Regions from separate parts of the Pseudomonas sp. Marseille-QA0892 genome, predicted to be linked through region 2. Evidence: predicted binding sites of a transcription regulator. Region 2 holds the regulator's gene; the other holds the start of a gene.
What was found. Region 2 encodes LexA, which represses DNA repair genes until DNA is damaged. Its sites were predicted from a motif close to CTGTNTNNNNANACAG; they were not measured.
Positions count from the first base shown of each region.

Region 1 (7,484 bases), 120 kb from region 2:
TCTGGGGCTGAAACCGGTTCACATCCCTAATGCTTAACTGAACGTAAGCTGAACAAGTTGTCAGCAAAGGCTTCCGTTTCAGGGTTTGTCATCTTCGCGCCGGATGATTGTCGCTTGGGTTGAACCTTTGCCGAGTGATGCCTCTCTTTGAAAGGTAGGTTTGAAAAGGAGCGTATGCGTATGCTGGAGAGCGAAGCGGTAGCCACCGTTTACCCGCCCGCGGTCATTTGCCAAGATTTCTCGACTGCAGACACCTCAAGTGCACCCCTCAAACACCGTGCGACCGTACTTTGCCGTCGAGGCGATGAAATTTTGCTCGTGCGCAAGGCACGTTCCAAATGGTCATTGCCAGGCGGCAAGATCGAGCGCGAAGAAACGCCAGAGGAAGCCGCATTGCGCGAGCTGGCGGAGGAAACCGGGCTGGAAGGCCAGCGTGCCGAATTCCTTACCTCAGTGGAGTGGAAAAATACGCGCCATTACCTGTTCGCGGTCGATATCCCGGACGATCGTTCCCCGTGTGCCGCCAACGAAATCAAGGCGTGCTGCTGGATGAAGGCCGGTGAGATGGCGACGCGCCGCGTCCGCCGCTCGGCGCGCTGGCTGGTAGGCATCTAAAAAGGTTGGGTTCGGCACGAGCGTGCCATAAGAAGGGTCGACGAGAGCCGTACGACAGACTCGGCTCTCGGCGGTGTCGCTTAACGAGCCGGTTCGCCTGCGAACATGTGTTCGGTAGGCAAATCATGCGGAGCATCGAGACGCTCCTGCAGTGTGCTCGCGTAGCTCTGAGCCTCGTCTGCGGTATAGAACCGCATCTCAAGGCCGCCTACGTGTACCTTCCAGGCCGGTGGACTGGCCAGTTCATCCAAGACAACCGAAACGGTCTGCATCAGAATCTCCTGTCGCTTGACCAGAGGAGGTGCCACCTTGGCGGGACCGAAGGCGGCTGTCAAGCCCGGGGTTTCAGAGCGCGCATGTCGTGCGTCGTTTCGCTTCGAGCGGTCCAGAATTTGACCGGTCAGTCTTCTGTACAGAGCACAGGGTTTTCAGCATCGAAGCGGGCGTTGCGCAATATGTCATCCACGGTGCGCAGCAGTAGATCGGGCGTGAATGGCTTGGTGATCAATTGCATTCTCGCGCCCAGGAACTGGTCACGATTGGTGGCGCCCTCGGCATAGCCCGTCACAAATAGCACGGGTAGACGAGGGCGCAGTTGCTGCATTACTTCGGCCAGCTGCCGGCCGTTCATGCCCGGCAATCCAACGTCAGTCACCAATAAATCCAGGGCCGGCAGGCTATCCAGTATGTCGAGTGCCTGCTGGCCGTTACTCACGGTATGCACTTGATAACCATGTTCGGACAGAACGTCCCGGTTTATGACCCGTACAGAATCATCATCTTCGACGACTAGAATGTGCTGGCCGGTACCGATGGCGCCCTGGCTGACCGTTTGCGGGTTGACGACAGCTGGTGTAGAGGCAATGGGAAGGCAGATCGTGGCGAGCGTGCCGCGGCCCACTTCACTTGAAAGGAACAGGCGCCCCCGACTCTGCCGGGCAAACCCATAGACCATCGAAAGGCCAAGCCCGGTGCCTTGCCCCTGCGGTTTGGTGGTGAAGAAGGGGTCACAGACCTTGTCCAGCAAGGAGGGCGGAATGCCCGTTCCAGTATCCTGGACATCGAGGCAGATATAGTCGCCTGGTGTCATGTGATGAATGGAAGCCTGCTCGGCATCCAGATGGAAAGGACGAGTGCGGATGTGAATGGTACCGCCATCCGGCATGGCATCCCGGGCATTGATGACCAGGTTAAGCAGCGCATTCTCGAGCTGGTTGCTGTCGGCGAGTACGCTACCGACGGTTGAATCCAGCTCGAATTCGATCCTGATTTGCTCAGTCACCGTCCGGCGTAGCAACTCGCTAAGCGACATGACCAATTCGTCGATTGCCATGGCGCGTGATTCCAGCGACTGGCGCCTTGAAAAGGCCAGCAGACGCTGTGTCAGCGCAGCAGCCCGGCTGGCCGACGCCTGGGCAATGTCGAGGTAACGCGGAAGGCTGTCGAAATCGGATTTGGCCAGGCGCAACCGCATGAGATCCAGCGATCCAAGTACGCCGGTCAGCATGTTGTTGAAGTCGTGGGCGATGCCGCCCGTCAACTGGCCCACCGCTTCCATCTTCAATGAATGGCGCAACTGCTCCTCGGCCTGCGAGCGTACGGCTGTCTCGTCACGAAGCTTGGCCAAAGTGGATTCAAGGTCCTGGGTGCGGGCCTTGACCTTGGCCTCCAGCTCTTCATTGAAACGCCGGAGCGCAAGCTGTGCGTGCTTCTCTTCGTTGATGTCGACGATCATGCTGGCCGCACCGATGAGCTCGCCCTGTTCGTCGTACAGAGGGGCGGCGCTGACGCGCGTCCAGAACTCTCGCGCTTCGGTCCGGAAGCAGAAATCCATTCCGGTGACGGTCTCTCCTCGCAAGGCGCGGGCCCCTGCGAACTGGTCGGGTTCAATGATGCGCCCGTTTTCATCAAGCCCAATCCAGCGGTTCGTCTGCCCCCGGTCACGCGACGGAATCACATCGTTGGGCACGAAGCTGCGATAGAGCGTATTGCTGATCAGCGAACGCCCATCCTTGTTCATGAAGCTCACGCCGACCGGCAGGTTTTCAAGCAGCGTGGTCAGCCGCGAACGCTCTTCGGCCAACTCCGAAAGGCGGTCTCGCATATCGAACTGACGTAGCCGTGAGCGCAGGGCGCTGTTCACGATGCTGACCAGCGAAACCAGGCTCACCTCGGTTTCGAGGATGGCGAAGTTGGTAACGGTCGGAAAAGCACCGGCCACGCGCATTTCGATAGCTTCCGGGCTGCTACCCATGACTATCAGGGGTATGGCGGACCAGTCGGGCTGGTGACTCAGCGCATCGTTCAAGCTGGACAGGTCCTGATCCAGCATCGATTCAGTCAGCAGAATCAAACCGGTGCAGGAATCCAGTCTCGACGCGAGCATGGAGATGTCGTCGCATCGTTCGACGCTGTTGCGCTCGGCCAGCGACGCGACCAGGCGGTCCTGATCCGGGCCAGGCTCGGCGCAGACGAAGAGCTTTAGTACGGAAAGAGAATTATCGGTGTTCACACGCCAACTCGTCGGAAGAGTGCAAGCAGATTCAGGTAATGCGAGACGGCGCCGTGCGCCGATCGGATCTGCCAGGTTAGCGGCGCAATCCCTGAGTTCTTGATGACCGTTCCGCGGTTGACCTCGAAACGAAGCGGCTGTTCATCGGGGCTGAGCTGAAAGGGGCGCGATTGAACGCGGGTTGCTGCCGATTTGCAATGGCCTGATTGCCTCAGGCTCATGCGATGGACGGCGCTGTGCCAGCCAAAGCGCCGTCGTATAGCGGTTGGTGAGCGTCCGTTGAATTTTCGATTCAACACAGCCGCTTCGATTCGACGGATTCCGCATTGCCAATAAAGGGGTCTTCAAATACTGTATATGCAAACAGTATTCATGCCCCTGGGGCAGGTTAGGAGAGGGTAAAGACATGTACGTGACCGATTCCTGGAGGGCGTTCTGATGGGCTCGGTCGTTGCACTGGATACCCTGTTCGACCAGCGTCGGGTATGGAAAGGGAAGGTCGCGCGGCCGCAACCGAGTGCCCAGCCCACCGGTATCGCTGAGCTCGATGCGGTACTACCCAGCGGCGGTTGGCCCGAGTCCGCCCTGAGTGAGGTGCTGTTGCCGGCCGAAGGCTGTGGAGAGCTGCAGTTGCTTTGGCCTACCGTGGCTCGCTTGACCCAACAGGCAGAGCGGGTGGTGCTGGTTGCACCGCCCCATGTTCCCTATCCCCACGCCTGGCTCGCGGCGGGTGTCGACTTGCGCTGGCTGACGATCATCGAGGCCAATACGAAGGAGGCGCTCTGGGCCGCAGAACAATGCCTGCGCTCGGGCAGTTGCGGCGCTGTGTTGAGTTGGCCTGTCCAGGCTGATGACCGTGCGCTTCGGCGCTTGCAAGTCGCCGCCGAAACCGGGCAAACGCTGGCCTTTGCCATGCGCCCACTACGTGAGGCGGCCAATCCGTCCCCAGCGGCATTGCGCCTGTGCGTGGAAACCCGGCCAAACCGGGTGAGCGTCTTGAAGTGCCGGGGCGGGCTCGCGCCGGATGTGGCCATTCCCTTGGCGGTCAGCCATTGAGAGGCCGTCATGCGCTGGGCTTGCATCCTGTTTCCTCAATTGGCACTGGACGGTGTCCTCCGTCACCGTGAAAACCCTTCAGACCCCCTTGCGCTGATAAGCGGTACGCCAGGGCGACGTATTGTTCAGACGCTCAATCCCGCTGCCCGGGAGTTGGGGTTGAAGCCAGGGATGACGCTGACGGCCGCCCAGGCCATAAGCCGATCCTTCGACACCGCTGAATACGACGAAGACGCCATTGAGCGCTGGCAGACATTTCTTGCCGCATGGGCCTATGGGTTCAGTTCGCAGGTCAGCCTGTACTACCCCCGTGCGCTGGTCATGGAAGTCGAATCCAGCCTCGGACTTTTTGGGCCATGGCCACGCTTCGAGTCACGCCTGCGAGAGGAGCTGGCTTCACTGGGATTTCGCCATCGCATCACAGTGGCGCCGAACCCCGTGGCGGCCCGGATGCTTGCCAATGCACACGACGGTATCGCGGTAGCCGATAACAGCGAGCTGCGCAGGGTGCTGGGGAAGATGCCGGTCGATCGGCTCGGGTTGAAACCTGAAGCCAGTACGGCCTTTTCACGGATGGGGGTTCGCACGCTTCGGCAGATGCTGGAATTGCCTCGCGACACCCTGGCGCGACGCTTCCCGGCTGATCTTCTGCGCCATCTGGATACGCTCCTAGGCGCCCGTGGTATAGCGCTGGAGTGCTACCTGCCGCCCGATTCGTTCGATACGCGGCTTGAGCTCAACTTTGAAGTCGAATCGAATCAGGCGCTCTTGTTCCCGTTGCGCCGACTTACCGCCGATTTGGCCGCGTTCCTGGCTGGTCGGGACAGTGGGGTCCAGCGCTTCTTCATTTATCTGGAGCATCGCAACCTGCCGGATACGGAGTTGCCTATTGGCCTGCTCAGCGCCGAGCGCGAAGCCAATGTGCTTTTCGAACTGGCCAAAGGGCGGCTCGAGCAACTCACGGTTCCTGCGCCAGTGCTGGCCATGCGGCTATTGGCGCAGGACCTTCCGGAGTTTCTGCCCGAACGCCGTGAACTCTTTGACGAACGTCCTCAGCAGAACCTCAGCTGGGAGCGCCTGCGGGAGCGGTTGAGGGCGCGCTTGGGTGATGAAGCCGTCGGTGCGATCGTACCGGTGGCCGACTACCGTCCCGAATGTGCGTGGCGGATCGACGAGCCTTCGAAACGCAGCGCGGCCTTCGAATCCAGGCTGAGGCCGGGGTGGCTGCTGCGCGACCCCGAACCCTTCGCTGAACCGGTCTATCGCATCCTGGCCGGGCCCGAACGAATCGAATCGGGCTGGTGGGATCATCGGGACCGCTGCCGCTACTACTATTGGATCGAAACGCCCGATGGCCGCCGTGCCTGGGTATTTCGCTCGCTGAAGGAGGGCGGTGCTTTCCAGCTACAAGGGTGGCTTTCATGACCCGGTACGCCGAGTTGCACTGCCTCTCCAATTTCAGTTTCCAGCGGGGTGCCTCTACCGCTCAGGAGCTTTTCGAGCGTGCTGCTCGGGAAGGCTATGAGGCGTTGGCAATCACGGATGAGTGCACGCTGGCCGGCATCGTTCGCGCCTGGCAGGCCTCGAAGAAAACGCAGTTGGCCCTCATCGTCGGCAGCGAAATGAGCCTGGATAAAGGGCCGAAGATGGTGCTGCTCGCCGAATCACTGCAGGGCTACCAGACCCTTTGCCGCGTGATCAGCCAAGCCCGAGGGCGGGCCGAGAAGGGCAGCTATCAACTGGTGCACGACGACTTTCGGCACGGTACCGACGGCCTGCTCGCACTCTGGATTCCCGATGAGGCTTGCACGCTGGCACATGGGCACTGGTTGAGATCCATTTTTGGTGACCGGCTGTGGCTGGGTGTGGAATTGCACCAGGGCCCGGATGACAAAGCGCGCCTCACCCAGCTCACACAGGCGGCGGCTCTGCTCGAAATACCCATGGTGGCTGCGGGTGACGTGCACATGCATGCCCGCGGACGCCGCGCCCTGCAGGACACCATGACTGCCATCAGGCACCACTGCACGGTGGCGGAGGCCGGTTTCCGGTTGTTTCCCAATGGTGAGCGTCACCTGCGTTCGCGCGAACTCCTGGCCGATCGCTACCCTGCCGAGCTGTTGGCAGAAACGGTCCGCCTCTCACAGCGCTGCCGCTTTAGCCTCGATCAACTCAAATACGAGTATCCGCACGAGGTAGTCGGCAAGGGGCACACGCCGGCCTCATGGCTGCGTCACCTGACCGAGGTTGGCATTCGTCATCGCTGGCCCGAAGGCATCGGGCCGAGCGCACGTGCTCAGATCGAGAAAGAACTCAAACTCATCTCGGAGTTGAAGTACGAAAGTTACTTCCTCACGGTGCACGACATCGTCGCATTTGCCCGCCGCCAGGGCATTCTTTGTCAGGGGCGCGGTTCGGCTGCGAACTCGGCTGTATGCTTCGCGCTCGGCATCACGGAGCTCGATCCCGGGCGGGTGAACCTGCTGTTCGAGCGTTTCATTTCGAAGGAGCGCAATGAGCCGCCCGATATCGATGTGGACTTCGAGCATGAACGCCGGGAAGAGGTTATCCAGTACGTCTTCCAGCGCTACGGACGTCGCCGCGCGGCGATCACCGCCGTAGCAAGCACCTATCATGGCGCCGGCGCTGTTCGGGACGTTGCCAAGGCGCTTGGCCTGCCGCCCGATCAGGTGAATGCCCTGGCCAACTGCTGTGGTCGCTGGAGTGATCAGATTCCGCCGCCCGAGCGGCTGCGCGAAGAGGGCTTCGATCCCGACAGCCCCGTCATTCATCAGGTGATGGTGCTGACAGAAGAACTGATCGGCTTCCCCCGGCATCTGTCCCAGCACCCCGGCGGCTTCGTGATTTCCGAGCAACCCCTCGACACGCTCGTCCCTGTCGAGAACGCCAGCATGCCAGGCCGGACCGTGATTCAGTGGGACAAGGACGATCTGGACCTGCTCGGGTTGCTCAAGGTCGATATCCTCGCGCTGGGCATGTTGACGGCGCTCAAGCGCTGCTTCGACCTTGTCGCTCGGTATCGTCAGCGGTCGCCTTTAACCATTGCGACCATTCCGGCTGAAGACCCGGCCACCTACGAGATGATCAGCCGCGCCGACACCATGGGCGTGTTCCAGATCGAGTCGCGAGCCCAGATGTCGATGTTGCCCAGGCTTAAACCCAGAACCTTCTACGATCTGGTCATCGAGGTGGCTATCGTACGGCCTGGCCCCATCGTGGGTGACATGGTGCATCCCTATCTGCGCAGGCGTAACGGCCTGGAACCGGTCGTGTATCCCAA
Region 1 covers NZ_CM143104.1:1,343,263-1,350,746, forward strand. The annotation lists gene ACY8D3_RS06275 (NUDIX hydrolase) at 181-615, shown strand; gene ACY8D3_RS06280 (hypothetical protein) at 696-887, opposite strand; gene ACY8D3_RS06285 (ATP-binding protein) at 1,016-3,127, opposite strand; gene imuA (translesion DNA synthesis-associated protein ImuA) at 3,566-4,183, shown strand; gene ACY8D3_RS06295 (Y-family DNA polymerase) at 4,193-5,608, shown strand; gene ACY8D3_RS06300 (error-prone DNA polymerase) at 5,605-7,484, shown strand, end outside.
Region 1: imuA (translesion DNA synthesis-associated protein ImuA) is a predicted target of LexA. The motif match lies at 3,479-3,494, and genes of this name have one in related genera.

Region 2 (7,484 bases):
GCCCAAGCCTTGAGTGCGACAAGTGCGGGAGCGAGATGCAGCTCAAGACGGGCCGCTTCGGCAAGTTCTTCGGCTGTACGAATGCCGCCTGCAAGAACACCCGCAAGCTATTGAAGAATGGCGAGCCGGCGCCGCCGAAGATGGATGCCGTGCAAATGCCTGAATTGCGTTGCGAAAAAGTCGACGACCATTATGTACTGCGCGACGGGGCGTCCGGGTTGTTCCTGGCAGCAAGCGGCTTCCCAAAGAACCGAGAAACGCGGGCACCGCTGGTAGCTGAATTGCTGCCGCACAAGGACGAGATAGATCCAAAGTATCACTTCCTGCTCAAGGCGCCGCAGAAGGATCCCGACGGCCGGCCCGCCGTGATTCGCTTCAGCCGGAAGACCAAAGAGCAGTACGTCCAGTCCGAAGTCGATGGCAAGCCTACCGGCTGGAAGGCGTTCTTCGACGGTGGCAAATGGAAGGTCGAAGAAAAGCGCTGACAGCGCCCTACGACGAAGCGCGCTGATTGTTGCGATCAGCGCGTTATAGTCGTTTCATCTTGCTGCTAGCCACGCACAACCAGGAGCGCGCCATGAGTCATGAGCGGTATACACGCACCAACCAAAAGCTGTTCTATGCTGGCCTGGCTCTGGACACCTGGCGCGAGGCCGCCCAAAGCGGCGCATTCACGGCGCCTGCGAAAACCCAGGCTGCACGCGAGGAAGCCGTATTTCACCTGTATGGTGCGGTGCTTGGTCTTTGCCACGAAGTTGCGGGTTATTACCGTATGCCCGGCGATGCCGATCCGAGCATTGAACAGTTTCTTGATGCCGGTCGGCTGGCAGCGACACCGAGCCCCGAATTTGCCGAGCTGTTCGAACTCTCGAGAAATAGGGAAACCTGGCTCGGGCAACTGCTATCTGCCTATACAGGCCTATTCCAGCCCCCGATGCCGCCCAAGGCGACCAAGCAGGACCCTACCTTGCCGCTGATTCAGGCTGTTGCAGTCGGCGAGGAGACGGAAAACACCGGGCTTACGCCAGAAATGCTCGAGTCCTGGCGCCAGTCGATCAAGGCGTTGGCGTTGCGTTTTCGTGAAGGGCTCAGCGAAATCTGATTTCTTGCTAGAGTCCGCCAGCTTCGCTGCTACAATGGCGGGTCAACAACGCGAGAGCCCCTTATGTCGACGTCCTTCCTTGAAATTGTTGAACTGCCTGATGGGCGCATTGCCCTTCGTCGTGCCGAGGACGAGCAGATGTTAGTCGAGCTCAACTTCACCGAAGCCGCCAAGGCGTTCATGCAGGGACATCATGTCGAGGTGGCCAAGGCCATGCTCAGCGTAGGTGTGCAGATGGCCGGAGAGCTGGCTGAGAATGATTTTCAGCACGACGAGCCTGATCGCGTTCTTCACTAACCCGATACCGTGCCGATCTGTTCTGCCTACGTTCATCTCCGCGTAAGTAGGAACACGGCTCGCTGCGTAAACATCCCTTCCAAGGCCATGTGGGATACTGTCGCTGACTGCGCGTCCCGCGCGGCATCCCCTTTTGCATATCTACTGGGGTAGCGGTTTCTCACTCGGAATGCATCTGCGCTAAGTCACTATGAGTGGCTCTAGGCTAGCGAGTCCGTCAGTAATTCATCTTGATGTTCAAGCCCTGCGCGTTGCCCGCTAGGGCTGCGAGGCTCAGCTGACGCCGCTCGCTACGGGAAAGCTTGTCGAACCACGTAACCACGGTATGGCTGCGGCCCAGGCTCAGCGCATCACAGGCGAGCTGTAGAGCGGCCTGGTTACCGCTCGGTTGAAGCAGCAGGATGCGCTCTCGATTCAACCCAGCATCACGGAGCCATGTCCGTGAAAGGCTTGTAGGTGGAGCGATGAGTGTCAGCCAGCGCGCGTCGCTGTTCTCGCTCAGGTCTCGCAAAACCGGCGCTAGCAAATGCAGGCACAGGCCTGAGGCACCGGAAAGGGTGATTTCGCTCAGGGTCTCGGCGTCTGTAAAGCCAACTTCTGCCGGCACGACGAGCGTTTCAGGAACCAGTAGCCCCACAGGCGGAGGGGGAGAAGACAACGGCAACTGGAATTGCATGGTTCGCTCCTTACCTTCGGATCACGCCGACACTCAACCCTTCAATAGTCAGGCTCTGCTGCTCCAGGTCCACCTCGATCGGATCGAACTCAGGGTTTTCAGCGATCAGCCAAACCTTATTGCCTTCTCGTTTGAAGCGTTTCACGGTGACTTCGTCATCGAGGCGTGCGACGACAACCTGGCCATTGAGTGCATCCTGTGTGCGGTGCACAGCCAAAAGGTCGCCATCGTGAATGCCGATGTCCTTCATACTCATGCCGCGGACCTTCAACAGGTAGTCGGCCTTTGGTTTGAAGAAATCCGGATTGATCTTGCACGCGTCTTCAATATGTTCCTGCGCCAGGATTGGGGCGCCTGCGGCTACGCGGCCGATGATAGGTAGCCCTTCATCCTCCGTGCCCGGTTCGAAGCCGGGGACGCGAATCCCGCGGGAGGCACCGGGTGTCATCTCAATGGCGCCCTTGCGCGCGAGGGCCTTTAGATGCTCTTCCGCAGCGTTTGGCGACTTGAACCCCAACTTCGTGGCAATCTCTGCACGTGTCGGCGGGTAACCGTTGTCTTCGATGCAGCGTTTGATGAATGTCAGGATTTCGGACTGGCGAGGCGTGAGCTTCAGCATGATGGCTCTGGCTTTTTATACAGGTGCTGGAAGTATATACAGTGTGCGCTGTTTGGCAATGCTCCTGTTACGCTCTGTCTGAGCAGACTTGCGCCTATAGATAGGCTCATCGATGATTGGCTATGCTTGACACTACAACAAGGTGAAACGTATGTTTCAAACACTTGTTTGTCAGGCATTTTTCAAATGGCCCAGTCGGAAACGGTCGAGCGCATACTCGACGCGGCGGAACAGCTGTTCGCCGAGAAAGGATTTGCGGAGACATCGCTGCGGCTGATCACCAGCAAGGCAGGTGTCAACCTGGCCGCAGTGAACTACCACTTCGGTTCAAAGAAGTCGCTCATCCAGGCGGTCTTTTCACGCTTCCTTGGGCCCTTCTGCGTGAATCTCGAACGTGAGTTGGATCTGCATGAGTCATCAGGTGCTAGTGCACCTGGCCTCGAGGAGCTTCTGCAGCTGGTGGTCGAACAAATGATCATCATCAAGCCTCGCAACGGTAATGACCTCTCGATGTTCATGCGATTGCTAGGGCTCGCCTTCAGCGAAAGTCAGGGACATCTGCGCCGTTACCTGGAGGAGGTGTATGGACGCGTTTTTCGCCGATTCATGCATCTGGTCCATGATGCTGCTCCGGACATTCCGCCCATCGAACTGTTCTGGCGGGTTCACTTCATGCTGGGTTCCGTTGCCTTCACCATGTCCGGGATAAAGGCCCTCAGGGCGATGGCAGAGAATGACTTCGGTGTGCATATGTCTACTGAGCAGGTGCTCCGCCTGATGGTGCCGTTCGTTGCTGCCGGCATGCGTGCCGATTCCGCGGTGACCGATGCCTCGCTCGCAAACGCTCAGTACCATCGACCGGCACTGTCGAACCCCTCCAGCTGATCCGTTAAGCTACGCCATTCACTTCGTACCGGCCCTTACGGTCGGTTCGACGGTTCCCTATGGCGCGAACATGCGCGCCTGACATCCAGTAAGGATTCGTTATGAATGGCTCCCTGATGCTCGACGTCCAGGGCACCTGGCTGACGGCTGAAGACCGGCACCTGTTGCGTCAGCCCCAGGTGGGCGGCTTGATCCTCTTTGCACGTAACGTGGAAACGCCTGCCCAAGTACGGGAGCTGTGCCGTGCCATTCGTGCGGTCCGCCCCGACATCTTGCTGGCGATCGACCAGGAAGGAGGGCGAGTACAGCGTATCCGCGACGGCTTCGTTCGGTTGCCTGCGATGCGCGACTTCGAAGGCCGTTCGGATGCGATACAACTCGCTCGGCATTGTGGCTGGGTCATGGCGACAGAGGTGCTTTCGGTTGGCCTCGATTTCAGTTTTGCCCCGGTGCTCGATCTCGACCATGGTCGTAGCGGCGTGATTGGTAGCCGCGCCTTTGGCGCTGACCCCTTGCGCACGGTCCCGCTGGCCGAAAGCTTCCTGGCAGGCATGAACGATGCCGGCATGCAAGCGACGGGCAAGCACTTCCCCGGGCACGGTTGGGCGGAGGCCGATTCGCATGTCGCCATCCCCGTCGATGATCGAAGCCTGAAGACCATCCGCGCCTGCGACATGGTGCCATTTTCGCGTTTGAGCCATCGGCTCGCAGCCGTGATGCCGGCACATGTCATCTATCCTCAAGTTGATGAGCAGCCCGCAGGGTTTTCTAAGCGATGGCTACAGGACATCCTGCGCGGCGAGTTAGGTTTTGAGGGCGTGATTTTCAGTGATGATCTCTCCATGGCAGGTGCGCACGTAGCTGGGGATGCGGGAAGCCGGATCGAAGCGGCGCTCAGCGCGGGCTGTGATATGGGCCTCGTCTGCAACGATCGGGCAGCGGCTGAGTTGGCATTGAGCACCTTGCAGCGACTCGACGTGAAGCCGAGCCCTCGGCTGTCTCGCATGCAGGCGACCGGAATGAGCAGTGATGACTATCGGTCCTCGCCCCGCTGGCTCGAAGCGCTTCGCGCGTTACGCGCCGCATCTCTCGTCGCCTGAGGCCTATATGACGGTCCACGCAGTCATTGGCGGTACAGGGTTGACCCAGCTCGAAGGTCTTGTCCTTCGAGATGCGCTGACGGTTCAGACGCCTTTCGGCGTACCCTCAGCCGAGATCCTGCGTGGCGAGTTTGCTGGCGGTGACGTGCTCTTTTTGGCACGGCATGGCCATCCACACCGCATCCCGCCGCATCAGGTCAATTACCGAGCCAATCTATGGGCACTGAAGGAAGCCGGTGCGGACTCCGTTATCGCTGTCAATGCCGTAGGGGGTATTCACTCGGCAATGGGCAGCGGACATCTGTGTGTGCCGCATCAGATCATTGATTACACATGGGGTCGGGAGCACACTTTTTTCGAGGGTGTACTCCCACACGTCACTCACATCGATTTCAGTGAGCCGTACGACGCGGCGTTACGGGCTCGGTTGATCGATTCGCTTACGCGAACCGGTGTCGCTTTCAGTTCCCATGGTGTGTATGGCGCCACACAGGGGCCTCGATTGGAGACAGCAGCAGAGGTTCAGCGGTTGGAGCGGGACGGCTGCGACATCGTTGGCATGACGGGAATGCCGGAGGCGGCACTGGCACGGGAGATCGAGCTTCCCTACGCATGCCTGGCGCTGGTCGTAAACCCGGCGGCAGGCAAGTCCAGCGGGCCCATCACGATGTCGGAAATCGACCACGCATTGGCGGGTGGCATGGGTAAGGTTAAGGCAGTCCTGGCCGGCGTGCTCTCCACTCAGGCGTGACCGAGTGCCCTGTTACGGTAGCGGGGCGAAGAGTGCCTCGATGTCTTCACTTCCCATTCGCCATTCGCCTTCACCCGTGCTTTCAAGTAGGCCGTGGGCCAGGTCTGCCTTGCGCTGCTGTAGCTGCTGAATCCGCTCTTCGACGGTACCCCGGGTGATCATCTTGTAGACGAACACAGGCTTGTCCTGGCCTATGCGGTAGGCGCGGTCTGTTGCCTGATTCTCGACCGCCGGGTTCCACCATGGGTCGTAATGGATGACGGTGTCAGCAGCTGTGAGGTTGAGCCCGGTGCCCCCCGCTTTCAGGCTGATCAGGAACAGCGGCACCTCATTGTTCTGAAACCGCTGAACAGGGGTGCGGCGATCGGTTGTCTCGCCCGTAAGGAGCAGATAAGGCTGGTTCCGTTTGTCGAGCTCGTCTTCGATCAAACGAAGCATGGACGTGAATTGTGAGAACAACAAAACACGGTGTCCAGATGCGAGCAACTCGCCGAGCATATCCATGAGGCTGGTGAGTTTGCCCGAGTTGGCGGCCTGCTTACGGTCCGAACCGTCGTCGAGCAGGCGCAGGTCGCAGCAGACCTGGCGCAACTTCAGCAGGGCATCGAGAATCACAATCTGGCTGCGGGCGAGGCCGTTGCTCTGGATGGCATCGCGCACCTTCCGGTCCATGGCGAGGCGCACTGTTTCGTAGTGGTCGCGCTGGGCATCAGTCAATTCTACCCAGTGGACAAATTCGTTCTTGGCCGGCAGCTCCCGCGCGACCTGTTCCTTGCGACGGCGTAGCAGGAAGGGCTTGATCCTTGCGCGCAGATGCTCCATCCGCTGGGCATCGCCCTGACGCTCAATGGGGTTGCGGTAATCCTGGGTGAATCGTTTGCTGTCGCCAAGCCAGCCTGGCATTAGCAAGTCGAACAATGCCCAAAGCTCGCCCAGATGATTCTCGAGTGGCGTACCGCTAAGACACAGCCGCTGGCGAGCTTTCAGTTGGCGTGCGGCTTGGGCTGCCTTGCTGGATGGATTCTTCAGATTCTGTGCTTCGTCAAACACCACGACGTGCATCGGTTGCGCCCTGAGCCTGGCGATGTCTCGCGGCAGGAGCGAGTAAGTGGTCAGCAGCACGTCGTATTGGTCCAGGCGATCGAATTGGCGCTGCCGTTGCGGGCCATGCAACGCGAGCACGCGTAGATCTGGCGTGAATCGGGTCGCTTCGTCCTGCCAGTTTGGAATGAGACTGGTCGGCATCACGACGAGGCATGGGCGGTCCAGTCGGCCCGATTGCTTTTCAAGCAGCAAGTGGGCCAGGGTTTGCAAGGTTTTGCCCAGACCCATGTCGTCACCCAGGATGCCACCGACCTGCAGATAACGCAGCGTCTGCATCCAGGCAAGACCTTCGCGCTGATAGGGGCGCAGTTCAGCGCCCAGATCCTTGGGGGGCTCAACAACGCTGCCATCGAATGCCTTCAGGCGTTGGGCGAATTCGCGGACCCGTTCGCCACCTTGCCATTCGAGCGGTAGTCCTTCGAGCTCCGCCAGCCTTGCGGCGTCGGGCGCCTCCAGCCGTAGTTCGGCATTCGCACCCGCAGCATCACGCAGGACGATATCGGCAAGCAACGACAACAAGGGCTTAAGCCGCCCGAATGGCAGCATTACCTGGGTGGGTCGGCCTTCGGCATCCTTGCGAGCATCGATCTGTAGATGCACCTGCTCTTCGTCCGGGCGCTGTTCGAGTCGTTCGCTCGACAGCAAGCTGGGATTCCTGCGTATCAGTCCGAGTAAAACCGGAAGGAGGCTCACGCGCTGCCCGTCGATGACGATGCCGAGTTCGATATCGAACCATTCCTGGCTCGGCGATTCATCGACGTTCGCATACCAGCCATCAACCGGCGTCAGATCGAAATGGAAGCCAGGGCGAATGTCGACTTCCCAACCTTGCTTCCTGAGGGTGGGCAACCGTTCCTCGACGAAGGCGAGCCACGCCTTGTCATCGAGCAGTTCGAACATTTCAGCGGAATTCGCTGGCAACGCCTGGCTTTGCCGCAGCGCGACATGGA
Region 2 covers NZ_CM143104.1:1,228,217-1,235,700, forward strand. The annotation lists gene topA (type I DNA topoisomerase) at 1-485, shown strand, start outside; gene ACY8D3_RS05715 (DUF6586 family protein) at 578-1,102, shown strand; gene ACY8D3_RS05720 (hypothetical protein) at 1,166-1,399, shown strand; gene sulA (SOS-induced cell division inhibitor SulA) at 1,617-2,075, opposite strand; gene lexA (transcriptional repressor LexA) at 2,086-2,694, opposite strand; gene ACY8D3_RS05735 (TetR/AcrR family transcriptional regulator) at 2,881-3,579, shown strand; gene nagZ (beta-N-acetylhexosaminidase) at 3,681-4,679, shown strand; gene ACY8D3_RS05745 (S-methyl-5'-thioinosine phosphorylase) at 4,687-5,430, shown strand; gene ACY8D3_RS05750 (DEAD/DEAH box helicase) at 5,443-7,484, opposite strand, start outside.